Regions from separate parts of the Actinoallomurus sp. CA-150999 genome, predicted to be linked through region 1. Evidence: riboswitches for the same ligand, from Rfam matches in the RefSeq annotation. Region 1 holds a riboswitch; the other holds the start of a gene.

Region 1 (7,914 bases):
CGCCTTCGAGAGCGGGCGGCTGGATCTCGCGCTCTGCGACCCGACCTACCTGCCCGAACCGCCACGGTGGTCGGTGCGGCTTCCCTTGACCTGGGCGTTCGCCCCCGGATTCGACACGCGGACCGACCCGCTGCCGCTCGTCCTGTTCTCCCAGCCGTGCCGATGGCGGGCGCCCGTGCTCGACACGCTCGACGCCGCGGGCCGCCGTTGGCGGGTCGTCTTCGAGAGCACCGGCCTTGCCGGTGTGCTCGCCGCGGTCCGCGCCGGGCTGGGCGTCGCCGCGCTCCTGCCCGCCAACCTCGACGCGGACCTGACCGCTGCCGCCGACACCGCCCGGCTCCCCGCCCTGCCCGACGTCGAGCTCGGCCTCATCCGCAGGTCCGGCACCGAAGGCGACCCTCTCGTCGATGCCGTCGAAGCGGTCCTGCGCGGCCTCGTCTGAGATCTTCTCCACCGGGTGACGGGCCCACCTGGGCTACCGTGCCGCTCCCGCCCGCGTCGGTTCGAGCGCTTCCGTACGGTCGGGGCCGAGCGCGATGCGCGCGTCGAGCAGCCTCGGGTCGTCGGACCGCAGGAATCGCCCGCCGAGGCCGTCGAGCAGGGCGCGCATGCGGGAGTTGTCGGCCAGCATGGTCGCGCGGACCTCGGCCAGGCCCTGCTCGTGCGCGACGGCGAGGAGACGGCGGGCCAGCACCGCCCCGATGCCTCGGCCCTGCCAGCCGTCCTCCACGAGGAACGCCAGCTCACCGACGCCTGGGTCGAGCGTGTACATCAGGTGCGCGAGGGCGAGGATCGACCCGTCCGGGCCCTCGGCCGCCATGGTCAGCCCGTGCGCGCGGTCGCAGAAGACCCGCAGCAGCCGCTCCGGGATGTCGTCCCGCGCACTGAAGTAGCGGCGGCGCCGGCTCTCGCTCGAGCAGCGGGCGTGCAGGTCCCGTACGCCGTCGGCGTCGAGGAGCGTCAGCGGCCGCACGGTGATCTCGGTGCCGTCGCCGAGGGTCAGGCATCGCCGGGTGGGAGCCGGGCCGTGGGCGGGGAGCAGGGAGCGGACCAGGGCGTTGGCCCGGGCGATCTCCGTAAGCGTGAAGGGCAGCCCCTTCCGGTGCAGCAGGACCCCGCGCAGGTGCCCGACGGAGACGCTGATCGTCGCCGGATCGGGCTGCTCGTCGAGCGCGGCCGGGCCGGCCACCCACTCTGCGCTGTCGGCGCGCAGCAGCTCGGCGAGGATCTCCGGCAGGGCTCGCGGGTTGGACCGGAGGCGTACGGCGAGGGAGAGCGCGCGGCTCGGCTCGTCGATGAGCTCGTGCGGGGTCGCCGGAACGACGCTGGTCCGGCGGCCCGCGGCGGCCGCGACGGCGACGCTGAGCGCCTCCGCGGTCGTTCCGGTGGGCACGTCCACGACGAACTCGTCCACCACGCCGTCCGCGTCGACCTGGACGGACAGGTCGAGGATGTTCGCCCCCTGCGCGGCCAGCGCGGCGGTCAGGACGGCCAGGCGGCCCGGCCGGTCGTCGATCTCGGTGCGTACGCGGAGCAGCGGCATATGATCCCCTTCGGCGGCTGAACGGGACCAGCGTTCCGCATCGCTGTTTCCGGGTCGCTACGTGACCGTTTCCGCGAGATCAGCGCTCTCCGGGCCGAACGCGACGGGGCCCGGCGCCCCGAGACGCCGGGCCCTCGTCATCGATGGCGGGTCAGGGCGTCGCGGTCCAGCCGGGCATCGGGAAGCCGGCGAGCAGTTCGCGAATCTCCGCGGCGATCTTGTCGAGGACCGCCTCGTCATCCGCGGCGGCGACGGCCTGGTCGATCGACGCCGCGATGAACGGCATGTGCTCCTCGGTGAGGCCACGCGTCGTGATCGCGGCGGTGCCGAGCCGGATGCCCGAGGGGTTCCACGGCTTGCGCGGGTCGAAGGGCACCGTGTTGAAGTTCAGCTCGATGCCGGCGCGGTCGAGCGCCTTGGCGGCCGGCTTGCCGCCGATGCCCTTGGCGGTCAGGTCGATGAGGATCAGGTGGTTGTCGGTGCCGCCGGAGACCAGGTCGAACCCGCGCTCGGTCAGCGCGGCGGCGAGCGCCTGGGCGTTCACCACGATCTGGCGGGAGTACGCCTTGAACTCCTCCCGGGCGGCCTCCCGGAGCGCCACCGCGATCGCGGCGGTCGTGTGGTTGTGCGGGCCGCCCTGCAGGCCGGGGAAGATCGCCTTGTCGATCGCGGTCGCGTGCTCCGCGGTCGTCAGGATCATGGCGCCGCGCGGGCCGCGGAGGGTCTTGTGCGTGGTCGTGGTGATGACATCGGCGTACCCGACCGGCGACGGGTGGGCGCCGCCGGCGACGAGCCCGGCGATGTGCGCGATGTCCGCGACGAGGACGGCGCCCACCTCGCGGGCGATCTCGGCGAACGCCGGGAAGTCGATCGTCCGCGGGATCGCGGTGCCGCCGCAGAAGATCACCTTCGGCTGCTCCGCGCGGGCGAGGTCGCGCACGTGGTCCATGTCGACGCGGCCGGTCTCACGGCCGACGCCGTAGTGCACCGGGCGCAACCACTTGCCGGAGATCGACACGGGCGACCCGTGCGTGAGGTGGCCGCCGTGGGCGAGCTCGAGCGACAGGAACGTGTCGCCCGGGTTCAGGAACGCCAGGTGCACGGCGAGGTTGGCCGGCGAGCCGGAGTACGGCTGGACGTTGGCGTGGTCGACGCCGAACAGCTCACGCGCGCGCGCCTGGGCCAGCTCCTCGACGGGGTCGACGACCTGCTGGCCCTCGTAATAGCGCTTGCCGGGATAGCCCTCGGAGTACTTGTTGGTCAGGACGGAGCCGGTCGCCTCCAGCACCGCCGGGGAGACGTAGTTCTCCGAGGCGATGAGGCGGACCTTGTCGTGCTGGCGGCGGGCCTCGGTCTCGATGAGACCGGCCAGGTCGGGATCGGCCGCGGTGAGATGGGACAGCGCTGGCTGGTGCATGGGGCCTCCATACGGGCTCGGCTCCCAGCACCCAGGCGCGCGGTGCCAGATCTTCTTCGCTCCCCGGTGGTGAACTCCACCTCATGCGCCAGTCGCGGACTCACATCGTACCGAAAGCTCCGCCCCGGCTCAGGCCGCCGCGCTGGGGTGCCCGCTCATACGATCGGCCCGGTGGCCGCCGAGGCGGGCCACCGGGCCGATCATATGAACGATCTGCGGAGTCAGTTCCGGGCGCGCTGCATCGCGGCCGCGATCGCAGCACGCTCGGCACGCAGCTTGGCCAGAGCCTCCTCGAGGATGGCCTCGCCGTCGGCGTCGCTGCGCCGCTCCTTCACGTAGGCGAGATGCGTCTTGTAGGGCTCGTTACGCGGCGGCGCCGGCGGGTTCTCAGGGTCCTTACCGGCGGGGAACCCGCACCGCGGGCAGTCCCACTGGTCGGGAACCGCGACGTCGGTCGCGAAACTCGGCCGGGACTCGTGCCGGTTCGCGCAGTAGAAGGTCACCCACACACGCGGTGCCGCTTCGCCACGCTCGGCCTCTCCCATCGGGCCAGCACCGACTCGGCTGCCCCGAATAGCGTTGCCACTACCCACGGACTACTCCTCGCTTCCTTTGCCGCCGCAGCGAGGGGCGACGGCGTCAACACACTGCGGGTCTGGGCTGCTCAGCCGTGGTGGCCGTGCTTGAGCAACAGACCCAGCGCGATGATCGCCACGAACCAGATCACGCCCGTGCCGATCGTGAGCCGGTCGAGGTTACGCTCGACCACGGACGACCCACCGAGCGACGAACTGATACCGCCGCCGAACAGATCCGACAGGCCGCCGCCCTTGCCCTTGTGCAGGAGGACGAGCAGCACCATCAGCGCGCTCGTGATGATGAGCACGATGGAAGTTGCGATGATCACAGCAGCCCAGCGCTTTCGTGATTCACCCCGCTCTTCACGGGGAATGTTCTCGTGTTCAGGTCATCCGTTACCGAGGGTACGACGTTCTACCGCGTGGTTCAGCAGAAACGCGCAGTCTGATGCGCTAGATCACACCGGCAGTTCGCGATACCTACAGATCTTGACGAAGTCCCCCGCGTCCAGGCTCGCTCCGCCGACGAGCGCTCCGTCGATGTCCGGCTTCGCCATGATCCCGGCGATGTTGCCGCCCTTGACGGAGCCCCCGTAGAGCACGCGGACCTGCTCGGCGAGATCTCCACTGTACAGCTCGGCCAGCCGCTTCCGGATCGCGCCGCACACCTCCTGCGCGTCTTCCGGGGTGGCGACCTCGCCGGTGCCGATCGCCCAGACCGGCTCGTAGGCGATGACGACGCGCTGCGCCTGCTCGGCGGAGACCTTCTGCAGCCCGCCCTCGACCTGGGAGAGCGTGTGGGACAGGTGCTCGCCCGCCTTACGGATCTCCAGGCCCTCGCCGACGCACAGGATCGGCGTCACATCGTGCTTGAAAGCCTGCTTCACCTTGGCGTTGACGAGCGCGTCGTCCTCGTGGTGGTACTCCCGGCGCTCGGAGTGCCCGGCCAGGACGTACGCGCAGCCGAGCTTCTCGAGCATCAGCGCCGAGATCTCTCCCGTGTAGGCGCCCTTGTCGTGGGCCGACACGTCCTGCGCGCCGTACGTCAGCTGCAGCTTGTCCGCGTCCACCAGCATCTGCATGCTGCGGATGAAGGTGAACGGCGGCAGCAGCGCGACGTCCACCGCCTCGTAGTCGGCCTCCCTGAGGCCGAAGGCGATCTTCTGGACGTGCGCGATGCCCTCGAAGTGCGTGAGGTTCATCTTCCAGTTGCCGGCGATCAGCGGCTTGCGCTGCGGCGGTGCGGGTTTGGCGGCCACGTTCAGTCCTCCAGAACGGCCAGGCCGGGCAGCGTCTTGCCCTCGAGGTACTCGAGGCTCGCGCCGCCACCGGTCGAGATGTGAGAGAAGCCGTCCTCGGGGAGGCCGAGCTTGCGTACGGCCGCGGCCGAGTCGCCGCCGCCGACCACGGTGAACGCCTTCGACGCGATCAGCGCCTCGGCCACCGCGCGGGTGCCGCCGGCGAAGGCGTCGAACTCGAAGACGCCCATCGGGCCGTTCCAGAAGACCGTGGCCGCGTCGGCGAGCTTGCTCGCGAACAGCTCACGGGTGCGCGGGCCGATGTCCAGGCCCTCCCGGTCGGCCGGGATGGCGGTCGCGTCGACGGCCTCGTGCGGCGCGTCGGAGGCGAACTCGGTGGCGGCCAGCACGTCGACCGGCAGCACGAGCTCGACGTCGCGCTTGCGCGCCTCCTCGATGAACCCGCGGACCTGGTCGAGCTGGTCCTCCTGCAGCAGCGAGTTGCCGACCTCATGGCCCTGGGCCTTGAGGAAGGTGTACGCCATGCCGCCGCCGATGACCAGCCGGTCGACCTTGCCGAGGAGGTTCGCGATGACCCCGAGCTTGTCGGAGACCTTCGCGCCGCCCAGCACCACGACGTACGGCCGGGCGGGCTCGCCGGTGAGACGCCGCAGCACCTCGACCTCGGCGGCGATGAGGCCGCCGGCCGCGTGCGGGAGCCGCTGCGGCACGTCGTAGACGCTGGCGTGCTTGCGGTGCACGGCGCCGAAGCCGTCACCGACGTACAGCTCGGCGAGGGCGGCGAGCCGGTCGGCGAACGCGCCGCGCTCGGCGTCGTCCTTGCTGGTCTCGCCGGCCTCGAAGCGGAGGTTCTCCAGGAGGGCGACCTCGCCGTCCTGGAGCGCGTCGACCGTCGCCTGCGCGGAGTCGCCGACGGTGTCGGCGGCGAAGCGGACCTCGCGGCCCAGCAGCTCACCCAGCCGCTTCGCGACGGGGGCGAGGGAGAACTCCGGTTTCACCTGCCCCTTGGGGCGGCCGAGGTGGGCGCACACGATGACGCGGGCGCCCTGGTCGGCGAGCTTGGTGATGGTCGGGACGCTGGCCCGGATCCGGCCGTCGTCCCCGATCACGCCGTCCTGCAGCGGAACGTTGAGGTCCGAGCGGACCAGCACCCGCCTGCCGCGCACGTCGCCGAGATCGTCGATCGTGGACATGCTCATTGATCGCACTCCTGGTCGTGTGGGAACGAGCGCAGCAGGCTCACCACCTGCTGCGCTCGTTCGTGTCGCCGTTGCCGGCCGGGCCCGCAGCCCGTCAGAGGCGCGAGCCCACCAGCTTGGTGATGTCGACGAGACGGTTGGAGTAGCCCCACTCGTTGTCGTACCAGCCGACGACCTTGACCTGGTCACCGATCACCTTGGTGAGCCCGGAGTCGAAGATGCAGGACGCCGGGTCGGTGACGATGTCGGAGGAGACGATCGGGTCCTCGGTGTAGGTGAGGATGCCGCGCAGCGGGCCCTCGGCCGCCTCGCGCAGCGCCGCGTTGACCTCCTCGACGCTGGTCTCGCGACCGACCGTGACGGTGAGGTCGGTGGCCGAGCCGGTCGGCACCGGGACGCGCAGCGCGTAGCCGTCGAGCTTGCCCTTCAGCGCCGGCAGGACGAGGCCGATGGCCTTGGCCGCCCCGGTGCTGGTCGGGACGATGTTGATGGCGGCGGCGCGGGCGCGGCGGAGGTCCTTGTGCGGGCCGTCCTGGAGGTTCTGGTCCTGGGTGTAGGCGTGGATCGTGGTCATCAGACCACGCTCGATGCCGAAGGTGTCGTTGATGACCTTCGCCATCGGGCCCAGGCAGTTGGTGGTGCAGGACGCGTTGGAGATGACGGTGTGCAGCTCCGGGTCGTAGGCGTCGTCGTTCACGCCCATGACGATCGTGACGTCCTCGTTCTTGGCCGGCGCGGAGATGATGACCTTCTTCGCGCCGTTCTCGACGTGGACCTTCGCCTTGTTGGCGTCGGTGAACAGGCCGGTCGACTCGATGACGACGTCGACGCCCAGGTCGCCCCACGGCAGCTTGGCCGGGTCGCGCTCGGCGAAGGCCTTGATGGTCTTGCCACCCACGGTGATCTCGTCCGCGCCGGCCTTCACCTCTTCGGAGAGCCGGCCGAGGATGCTGTCGTACTTGAGCAGGTGAGCGAGCGTGGCGTTGTCGGTGAGGTCGTTGACCGCCACGACCTCGACGTCGCCACCGGCGGCGTTCAGCGCTCGCCAGAAGTTGCGGCCGATGCGGCCGAAGCCGTTAACGCCAACCCGGATGGTCACGGCACCGATCTCCTCATGCTTCGATTCCCCGGACGTCACCGGGGCCTGTGAACCTGACGTATGTGTTCTCAGGTCGACCCTACCGAACCCGGTGTGATGTGACTGTAACCACCGGGTGGGAAGCGACCGGTCCGCCGCCCTGCCGGGAGCCAACATCCGATGGCGGGCGGCGGACCACGGAAAGCGTATTTGGTCTAGACCTAATGGTCTAGACCAAATCGATACAGAAAAGGCGATTCATGCGACGTGACGGTCGTCACTCAGGGGACTGCTTCCGGGCAGCGAGGCCCGTGAGGCCTAGCGTGCGGGCGTGGAAGCGGCGCCGGGGACCTGCCGCACCAGGCGGTGCGGCAGGTCCCCGGGCGGTGCCTCAGCGGAGCTCACAGAGTGTTCCCGGGGGGCCTCGTGCAGGATCGGCCAGAGCTCGACCGCCCGGACGGACGCGAAGGGGATCTCAGCGGCGATCTCCACGGCGTGCTTCCATGTTCCCCGAGATTTTTCCGACCTGATCAGGGAGCGAGCATGTCGGCGGTGACGTTGGCCTCGGTGCCGGCGATGCCCTGGTCCATGGCGCGCTTGTCGGCCATGGCCAGCAGCCGCCGGATCCGGCCGGCGATGGCGTCCTTGGTCAGCGGCGGGTCGGCGAGCTGCCCGAGCTCCTCCAGCGACGCCTGCTTGTGCTCCAGCCGCAGCCGGCCGGCGGCGACGAGGTGCTCCGGCGCGTCGTCGGAGAGGATCTCCAGGGCGCGCGCGACGCGCGCTCCGGCCGCGACCGCGGCCCGCGCCGAACGACGCAGGTTGGCGTCGTCGAAGTTGGCC
Region 2 (7,914 bases), 1.5 Mb from region 1:
ACCCGGCAGGGATACACCGTCGTCTTCGGCGACCCCGTCATGCGGGTGATCGCGTTCATCATCTTCGGCGTGGTCTCGTTCGTGATCGTGCCAGAGGGCCTGGCCGCCGCCTGGGCGTCCGAGCTCGGTGGCGGTGGCGCGACCCAGGGTCTCATCATGGCCGCCCACCCGCTCGGTGTCGCCATCGGCGGCCTGCTGCTGACGCGGCTGCTGCGGCCAGGGACCCGACGCCGGCTGATCCGCCCGCTCGCGGTCCTGGCCCCCCCTCAGCCTGATCCCCGGGTTGCTCGATCCGCCACTCGCGGGAGTGCTGGTCATGGTCACCGCGTCCGGCGCGGCCATGTCCCTGCTGGTGCCCGCCGCACATGGACTGTTCCAGCAGGCGGTCCCGCACGAATACCGGACCCGGGCGAACGGTGTCATGAGCAGCGGGGTCCAGATCTCCCAAGGCGTCGCCATCCTGGCCACCGGCGCCCTCAGCGAGCGCTTTCCCACCTCGGCCGTCATCGGCGCCTGGTGCACGGCCGGAGCCCTCCTGATCGTCCTCGTCACGTTCCGGCCGATCAGCCGCCCCGAGACACCGAGCCTCGCCTCCACCACGGCCGAGGAGACGCCATGAAATGCCCCGCGGTCCGCGCGCCCGGAGCAGGAGACCACACTTAGACCTCGGAGACGAACTGTCGACCACCCGAGGGGACTCCATGGCGATCGGCTGGAAACTGCACGGCGACGGGCGCACACCCCCGCCGGGCGAGGTGGTCGCGCCGGACGAGCGCCTGTCCTGGGGCCGTACCGTCGGCATCGGCGCCCAGCATGTGATCGCCATGTTCGGCGCGACCTTCGTGTTCCCGGTCGTGATGGGCCTCGACCCGAACCTCGCGATCATGATGTCGGGCATCGCCACGATGATGTTCCTGCTGATCACCGCCGGGAAGGTGCCCAGCTACCTCGGCACCAGTGCGTCCTTCGTCGGCGCCGTCGCCTCCATCCGCGCGGCGGGCGGCACCACCGCGAACGTGACCGGCGCGATCCTCGTCGCCGGCGCGGTGCTGGCCGTGGTCGGCCTGGTCATCCACGTGCTCGGTGCCGGGATCATCCACCGGATCTTCCCGCCGGTCGTCACCGGCGCGGTCGTCATGCTGATCGGCTTCAACCTCGCCCCGGTCGTCGCGAACGTCTACTGGCCGCAGGACCAGTGGGTCGCGCTCGCCACCCTCGCCGTCGTCGTCCTGTGCGCCGTCGTGCTGCGCGGGTTCTGGGCGCGGATCGCCGTCCTGATCGGCCTGGTCTTCGGCTTCCTCCTGTCGTGGATCCTCGACAAGGCCGCCGGCCGGATCACCGCGCCCGACGGCACCGGCAAGGTCACCTCCCACTTCCGTGTCGACCTGAGCAAGGTGAAGGCGGCGGACTGGTTCGGCCTCCCGCACCTCCACGGCCCCGATTTCAAGACCTCCGCGATCCTCGTCGCGCTGCCGCCGGTCATCGCGCTCATCGCGGAGAACACCGGCCACGTCAAGGCCGTCGCCGCGATGACCGGCGCGGACCTCGACCCGTACCTCGGCCGCGCCATCGCCGCCGACGGCCTCGGCACGATCCTGGCCACCGGGGTCGGCGGCGCGCCCACCACCACGTACGCCGAGAACATCGGCGTCATGGCCGCGACCAGGATCTACTCGACCGCCGCCTACTACGTCGCCGCCATCGTGGCGATCCTCGTGGGCCTGTGCCCGAAGTTCGGCGCGCTGGTCGCCGCGACCCCCGGCGGCGTCCTCGGCGGCATCACGGTCGTGCTGTACGGGATGATCGGCCTGCTCGGCGCGAAGATCTGGATCGAGAGCCGCGTCGACTTCGGCGACCCGGTCAACCTCGTCCCCGTGGCGGCGGGCATCATCCTGGCCATCGGCAACGTCACGCTGAAGATCACCAAGGACTTCCCGCTGCAGGGCATCGCCCTCGGCACCATCGCCGTCCTGCTCGGCTACCACGTCCTCAACGCCGTCCAGCGCACCCCACGCGACACCGGCGCCGGCGTCATCGCCCCCGGCGAACGCGACGTCATGCCCGGCGGCCGCCCCGGCGAGCCGGAATAGCGCCCGACCCGCCGGCCGGGGGCGACGGCCGCCGACCCGCCGCGGTCGGTGGCCTCGGTAGGGTGCGGGGGGAGCAAGGCCGTCCAGGATCGGAGCGCGAGATGTCGGTCATCGACAAGGTGTCGTGGATTCGGATCGAGGGCGGCAGGATCCTCAGCACGCGCTCGTACGGCAAGGACGTCTTCTACCTTCCCGGCGGCAAGCGCGAGGCGGGGGAGAGCGACGCTCAGACGCTGACGCGAGAGATCGAGGAGGAGCTCACCGTCGCGATCGTGCCGGAGACCGTCGCCCACCTCGGGACGTACGAGGCCCAGGCGCACGGTCATCCCGACGGGGTCACGGTCCGGATGACCTGCTACACCGGCGACTACCAGGGCACGCTCGCGCCCAGCAGCGAGATCGAGGAGGTCGTGTGGCTGTCCTACGCCGACCGCGACCGCGTCTCTCCGGTGGATCAGATCATCTTCGACGACCTGCGAGCCGCCGGACGGCTGACCTGAGCGACCGTACGGGGTGCGGCGACCGCCGGGCGATCAGGTGACCGTCAGCTCCCACAGGCCCTTGGCCAGCGTGGTGAGGCCGCCGGCCAGGGCGAGCAGCAGCACGATCCGCCGCGCACCGCGTTCCGGTATGTGATCCCCGAGCGCCCGCCCGGCGACGGCGCCGCCCGCGAGGGCGGCCGTGACCAGCAGCCAGGCGGGGCCGGTGAGCCGCGGCACGCCTTTGACCAGGAGGGACAGGGCGTTCACGGCGACCCCGTAGAACTGCGCGTTCGGGACGAACTCCCGTACCGTCCAGTCGGCGTTCACCGCGTACAGCGATAGCGCCGGGCCGCCGACCCCGGCCGAGGAGTTCATGAAACCGCTCGCGGCGCCGGCGGCGACCGCACCTCCGGAGCCTCTCAGCGCGGGCACCCGCGTGCCCGCGATCACGAGCAGCACCGCCGCGGTCACCAGCGCGCCCATCCCGGCGAGCAGCACCTGCTGAGGCAGGCGAGCGGCGACCCAGGCCCCGGCCGGCACCGTGCAGGCGGCCGCGGCGACCAGCGGCACCATCGCGCCCAGCCGGACCCGCCGCCATCCGTCCACCAGCCCGATCACACTGATCACACCCGAGGCGGCGTTCGACAGCAGCACTCCCTGGGAGGGGCCGAGAAGCAGCACGAGCGCGGGCGCCGCGACCAGCGCGAATCCCATCCCGGCCAGCCGCTGGACGGACGCGCCCAGGAGGACGATGCCGCCCAGGAGCAGATCGGCGGTCCAGCCACCCGTCACGACGGATCCTCATCACGAAGCACGGTCGAGAGCCTCCACCAGCGGTACGCCCTGGTTCAACGCGTTTTCGAGGCATGGGCGCATCGTGATCACGAGGAAGCCCAGGGCCTGTACCGAGTCGGGCGCCGGTGGAGTTCACCGGCGCCCGACTCTCGCCTGGTATCAGTCGTCCCAGCCGTCGCTCCAGCCGTCATCCCAGCCGCCGCCGCCCCAGCCGCAACCACGACCGCCCCCGCACCCGCGGCGGAAGCCACCGTCCGCGATCGCGACATTGTCATTCCTGTTGTCGGCGTGGACTCGCACGGTGACCCGGTTGATATTCCGGTTCACGTTGACGTTGCCGCTGCGGGCGTGATGCCGGTGTTTCCAGGTTGGGACCTGCGCCGATGCGGGTGAACTCGTGAGCATCAGGCTTGTGGCGGCTGCGAGCGCCAGCCCGCCGACAGCGCTAATCTCCTTGAGCATGTTATCTCCTTGATGCCGGAAGTAGCCCTTAAGGCCCTGTGCGCCCCTTTTGGGCGCTATAGCTTTGATTTCCGGCCTGCGATCCAGGTAGAGCAATTTCTAATTAAGTTCGGAATAAAATGGATAAGAGTGGTGAAGTGCAGAGTCGGGCGTAAACTCTGGAATTTGGCATCTGTCCGTAAGTGGGTGCGCGCGAGGGCGGCCAGGGCGACATCGCCCCGGCGGGCTCGCGGAGACCTCGCTCGCCCGCCGCGTCGTCCGCCGGCTTGCGCAGATCGTGGTCGACTGTTAGAAGTCAGAGTCTTGGGTCGTGACTGGCGCTGAGGTGGAGCACCACCGGGGAGCGGCCCGGAAAACGTCGTGCCGTGCGCCTGGGCCGAGTCGTGACGACCGTTCAGGAGCAGCCGATGTCCCAGACGCAGACCGCCCGTCTCATGGATGGCGCGGGCCTCGCCCGCCGCATCGTCGAGCACAGCACCGCCAGAGCCGCACAGATCACCCGGGAGAGCGGCACGACGCCGTGCCTGGCGACCGTCCTGGTCGGCGACGACCCCGCGTCGGTGACCTACGTCCGCATGAAGCGCAGCCGGTCCGAGAAGGCCGGCATCGTCTCGCGGCACGTGGCCCTGCCCGCCACCACGACGACGGCGGAACTCGTGGCCGCCATCACCGCCCTGTCGCAGGACCCGGAGGTGCACGGCATCCTGCTCCAGCACCCCGTCCCGTCGCACATCGACGAGCGAGCCGCGTTCGAGGCCATCGCCCCGGAGAAGGACGTCGACGGGCTCACGCTGAGTTCGTTCGCCGCGCTGAGCTTCGGGCTGCCGGGCTTCGTGCCCTGCACTCCCGGCGGCATCATGCGGCTGCTGGAGGAGTACGACGTCGACCCGGCGGGCCGGCACGCCGTCGTGGTCGGCCGCAGCGCCATCCTCGGCAAGCCGGTCGGCATGCTGCTGCTCGCCGCGAACGCCACGGTCACGTACTGCCACTCGCGCACGACCGACCTCCCGTCGATGGTGCGGCAGGCCGACATCCTGGTCGCCGCCGTCGGCCGGCCGCGTTTCATCCGTGGTGAGGACATCAAACCCGGAGCCGTCGTGATCGACGCCGGGTACAACCCCGGCAACGTCGGCGACGTGGACTTCGAGTCCGCCGCGACCCGCGCCGGCCTCATCACCCCGGTCCCCGGCGGCGTCGGCCCCATGACGATCGCCGTCCTGCTCGCCCAGACCGTCGACGCGGCGGCCCGGCAACTGGGCGACCTGAGATCCGATCGCTGAGTCCTCTCACCTCGTCGGTGTTCGCGGGGTCGGCGACTTGTCGTTGCCGTCCGTTCCGGCGAAGCTGTTCAATCTGGGGGATTCGCGCACCTCCCGGGTGGTCATGTTCCGCACGGTGGCGCTTATCCTCGACCGGATACTCGAACACAGGGGGAGACGTGCCTGACCTGTCGACCTTCGCGGAGGCGGCCGTGTCGCCGGCCGAGCTCCGCGGCTTCCTGCGCGGGCTGCCGCCGGTGGACCAGGTGGGGGCGGAGGAGCGGGCCGCGCGGCTGGCGACCCGTTCGATCAAGACGTCGGCGAAGGCGTACGCGATCGACCTGGCGATCTCGATGGTGGACCTGACGACGCTCGAGGGTGCGGACACGCCCGGCAAGGTGCGGGCGCTGTGCGCGAAGGCGGCCCATCCGGACCCGGCCGACACGAGCGCGCCGAAGGTCGCGGCGGTCTGTGTCTACTCCGACCTCGTGGGTGAGGCGGTCCGGGCACTGGACGGCACGGGGATCGGCGTCGCGAGCGTCGCGACGGCGTTCCCGTCGGGGCGGGCGCCGCTCGACGCCAAGCTCGCCGACACCCGCCGGGCGATCGACGACGGCGCGTCCGAGATCGACATGGTGATCGACCGGGGCGCGTTCCTGGCGGGCGGCCACCAGAAGGTGTTCGACGAGATCGTCGCGGTCAAGGCCGAGTGCGGCGACGTGCACCTGAAGGTGATCCTCGAGACCGGTGAGCTGGTCACGTACGACAACGTGCGCCGCGCGTCCTGGCTGGCGATGCTCGCCGGGGCCGACTTCATCAAGACGAGCACGGGCAAGGTCAGCCCGGCCGCGACCCTGCCGGTGACGCTGGTCATGCTCGAGGCCGTGCGCGACTTCCGGGCGCGGACCGGCCGCCAGGTCGGCGTCAAGCCGGCGGGCGGGATCCGGACGACCAAGGACGCGATCAAGTACCTCGTGCTCGTGAACGAGACGGCGGGGCCGGACTGGCTGACCCCGGAGTGGTTCCGGCTCGGGGCGTCCAGCCTGCTCAACGACCTGCTGATGCAGCGCCGCAAGCTGACGACCGGCGTGTACGGCGGTCCTGACTACTTCACCCTGGACTGAGGCAGATGACTTTCGAGTACGCCCCCGCGCCGGAGTCACGGGGCATCGTCGACATCAAGGCGTCGTACGGCCTGTTCGTCGATGGGGAGTTCGTCGAGGCGAAGAGCTCCTTCAAGACGATCAACCCGGCCACCGAGGAGACCCTCGCCGAGGTGGCCGACGCGAGCGCCGACGACGTGGACCGCGCGGTCGCGGCCGCCCGCCGCGCGTACGACACGGTGTGGGGTCCGATGCCGGGCGCGGAACGGGCGAAGTACCTGTTCCGGATCGCGCGGCTGATCCAGGAGCGGTCGCGGGAGCTGGCGGTCCTGGAGTCGATCGACAACGGCAAGCCGATCCGCGAGTCGCGGGACGTGGACCTGCCGCTGGTCGCGGCGCACTTCTTCTACTACGCGGGATGGGCGGACAAGCTCGGCCACGCCGGGTTCGGCCCGGACCCGCGGCCGCTGGGCGTCGCGGGGCAGGTCATCCCGTGGAACTTCCCGCTGCTGATGCTCGCGTGGAAGATCGCACCGGCGCTGGCCTGCGGCAACACCGTCGTGCTGAAGCCGGCGGAGACGACGCCGCTGACCGCGCTGGCGTTCGCCGAGATCTGCGTCCAGGCGGAGCTGCCGCCCGGTGTGGTGAACATCGTGACCGGGGCGGGGGAGACGGGCCGCGCGCTGGTCGAGCACCCCGGCATCGACAAGGTCGCCTTCACCGGCTCGACCGAGGTCGGCCGGCAGATCGCCCGGTCGGTGGCGGGCACGGCGAAGAAGCTGACCCTGGAGCTGGGCGGCAAGGCCGCCAACATCGTCTTCGACGACGCGCCCCTCGACCAGGCCGTGGAGGGGATCGTCAACGGGATCTTCTTCAACCAGGGGCACGTGTGCTGCGCGGGTTCGCGGCTCCTTGTCCAGGAGTCGGTCGCCGAGGAGCTGCTCGACCGGCTGAAGGCGCGGATGACGACGCTGCGGGTCGGCGACCCCCTGGACAAGAACACCGACGTCGGCGCGATCAACTCCGCCGCGCAGCTCGCGAAGATCCGCGAGCTGTCCGACGCCGGCGAGGCCGAAGGCGCGACCCGCTGGTCGCCGGCGTGTGAGCTGCCCGAGCGCGGCTTCTGGTTCACCCCGACCGTGTTCACCGGTGTGGCCGCCTCGCACCGGATCGCCCGCGAGGAGATCTTCGGTCCCGTCCTGTCGGTGCTGACGTTCCGTACGCCGGCCGAGGCGCTGGAGAAGGCCAACAACACGCCGTACGGCCTGTCGGCGGGGATCTGGACCGACAAGGGCTCGCGGATCCTGTGGATGGCCGAGCGCCTGCGGGCCGGGGTGGTCTGGGCGAACACCTTCAACAAGTTCGACCCCGCCTCCCCGTTCGGCGGGTACAAGGAGTCCGGTTTCGGGCGCGAGGGCGGACGGCACGGGCTGGAGGCCTACGTTCGATGAGCGAGCGGTTGAGTGTTCGCAAGACCTACAAGCTGTTCATCGGGGGCGCGTTCCCCCGGTCGGAGTCCGGCAGGACCGTCATCGTGAACGATGCCAAGGGAAGGTTCCTGGCCCACGCCGCGCGCGCCTCTCGCAAGGACGTCCGGGACGCGGTGGTGGCCGCCCGCAAGGCCCAGTCCGGCTGGGCGGGGCGGACCGGCTACAACCGAGGGCAGATCCTCTACCGCGTCGCGGAGATGCTGGAAGGGCGCCGCGGCCAGTTCCTCGAGGAG

The links. Region 1 has a riboswitch for ZMP and ZTP ahead of glyA (serine hydroxymethyltransferase). Riboswitches for the same ligand answer to the same signal wherever they lie in the genome.
Region 2: another riboswitch for ZMP and ZTP. It lies ahead of ACQP2O_RS15915 (bifunctional 5,10-methylenetetrahydrofolate dehydrogenase/5,10-methenyltetrahydrofolate cyclohydrolase); the one in region 1 lies ahead of glyA (serine hydroxymethyltransferase).

What each region holds. Positions count from the first base shown of each region.
Region 1 is NZ_CP192063.1:4,814,143-4,822,056, reverse strand. It holds gene ACQP2O_RS22520 (LysR family transcriptional regulator) at 1-442, shown strand, start outside; gene ACQP2O_RS22515 (N-acetyltransferase family protein) at 476-1,543, opposite strand; gene glyA (serine hydroxymethyltransferase) at 1,695-2,960, opposite strand; ZMP/ZTP riboswitch at 2,983-3,066, opposite strand; gene ACQP2O_RS22505 (RNA polymerase-binding protein RbpA) at 3,182-3,553, opposite strand; gene secG (preprotein translocase subunit SecG) at 3,625-3,867, opposite strand; gene tpiA (triose-phosphate isomerase) at 3,997-4,797, opposite strand; gene ACQP2O_RS22490 (phosphoglycerate kinase) at 4,800-5,990, opposite strand; gene gap (type I glyceraldehyde-3-phosphate dehydrogenase) at 6,091-7,095, opposite strand; gene ACQP2O_RS22480 (hypothetical protein) at 7,393-7,566, opposite strand; gene whiA (DNA-binding protein WhiA) at 7,605-7,914, opposite strand, start outside.
Region 2 is NZ_CP192063.1:3,333,363-3,341,276, forward strand. It holds gene ACQP2O_RS15890 (MFS transporter) at 1-663, shown strand, start outside; gene ACQP2O_RS15895 (uracil-xanthine permease family protein) at 702-2,090, shown strand; gene ACQP2O_RS15900 (NUDIX hydrolase) at 2,192-2,590, shown strand; gene ACQP2O_RS15905 (TSUP family transporter) at 2,624-3,364, opposite strand; gene ACQP2O_RS15910 (hypothetical protein) at 3,527-3,829, opposite strand; ZMP/ZTP riboswitch at 4,130-4,213, shown strand; gene ACQP2O_RS15915 (bifunctional 5,10-methylenetetrahydrofolate dehydrogenase/5,10-methenyltetrahydrofolate cyclohydrolase) at 4,237-5,109, shown strand; gene deoC (deoxyribose-phosphate aldolase) at 5,268-6,212, shown strand; gene ACQP2O_RS15925 (aldehyde dehydrogenase family protein) at 6,218-7,642, shown strand; gene ACQP2O_RS15930 (aldehyde dehydrogenase family protein) at 7,639-7,914, shown strand, end outside.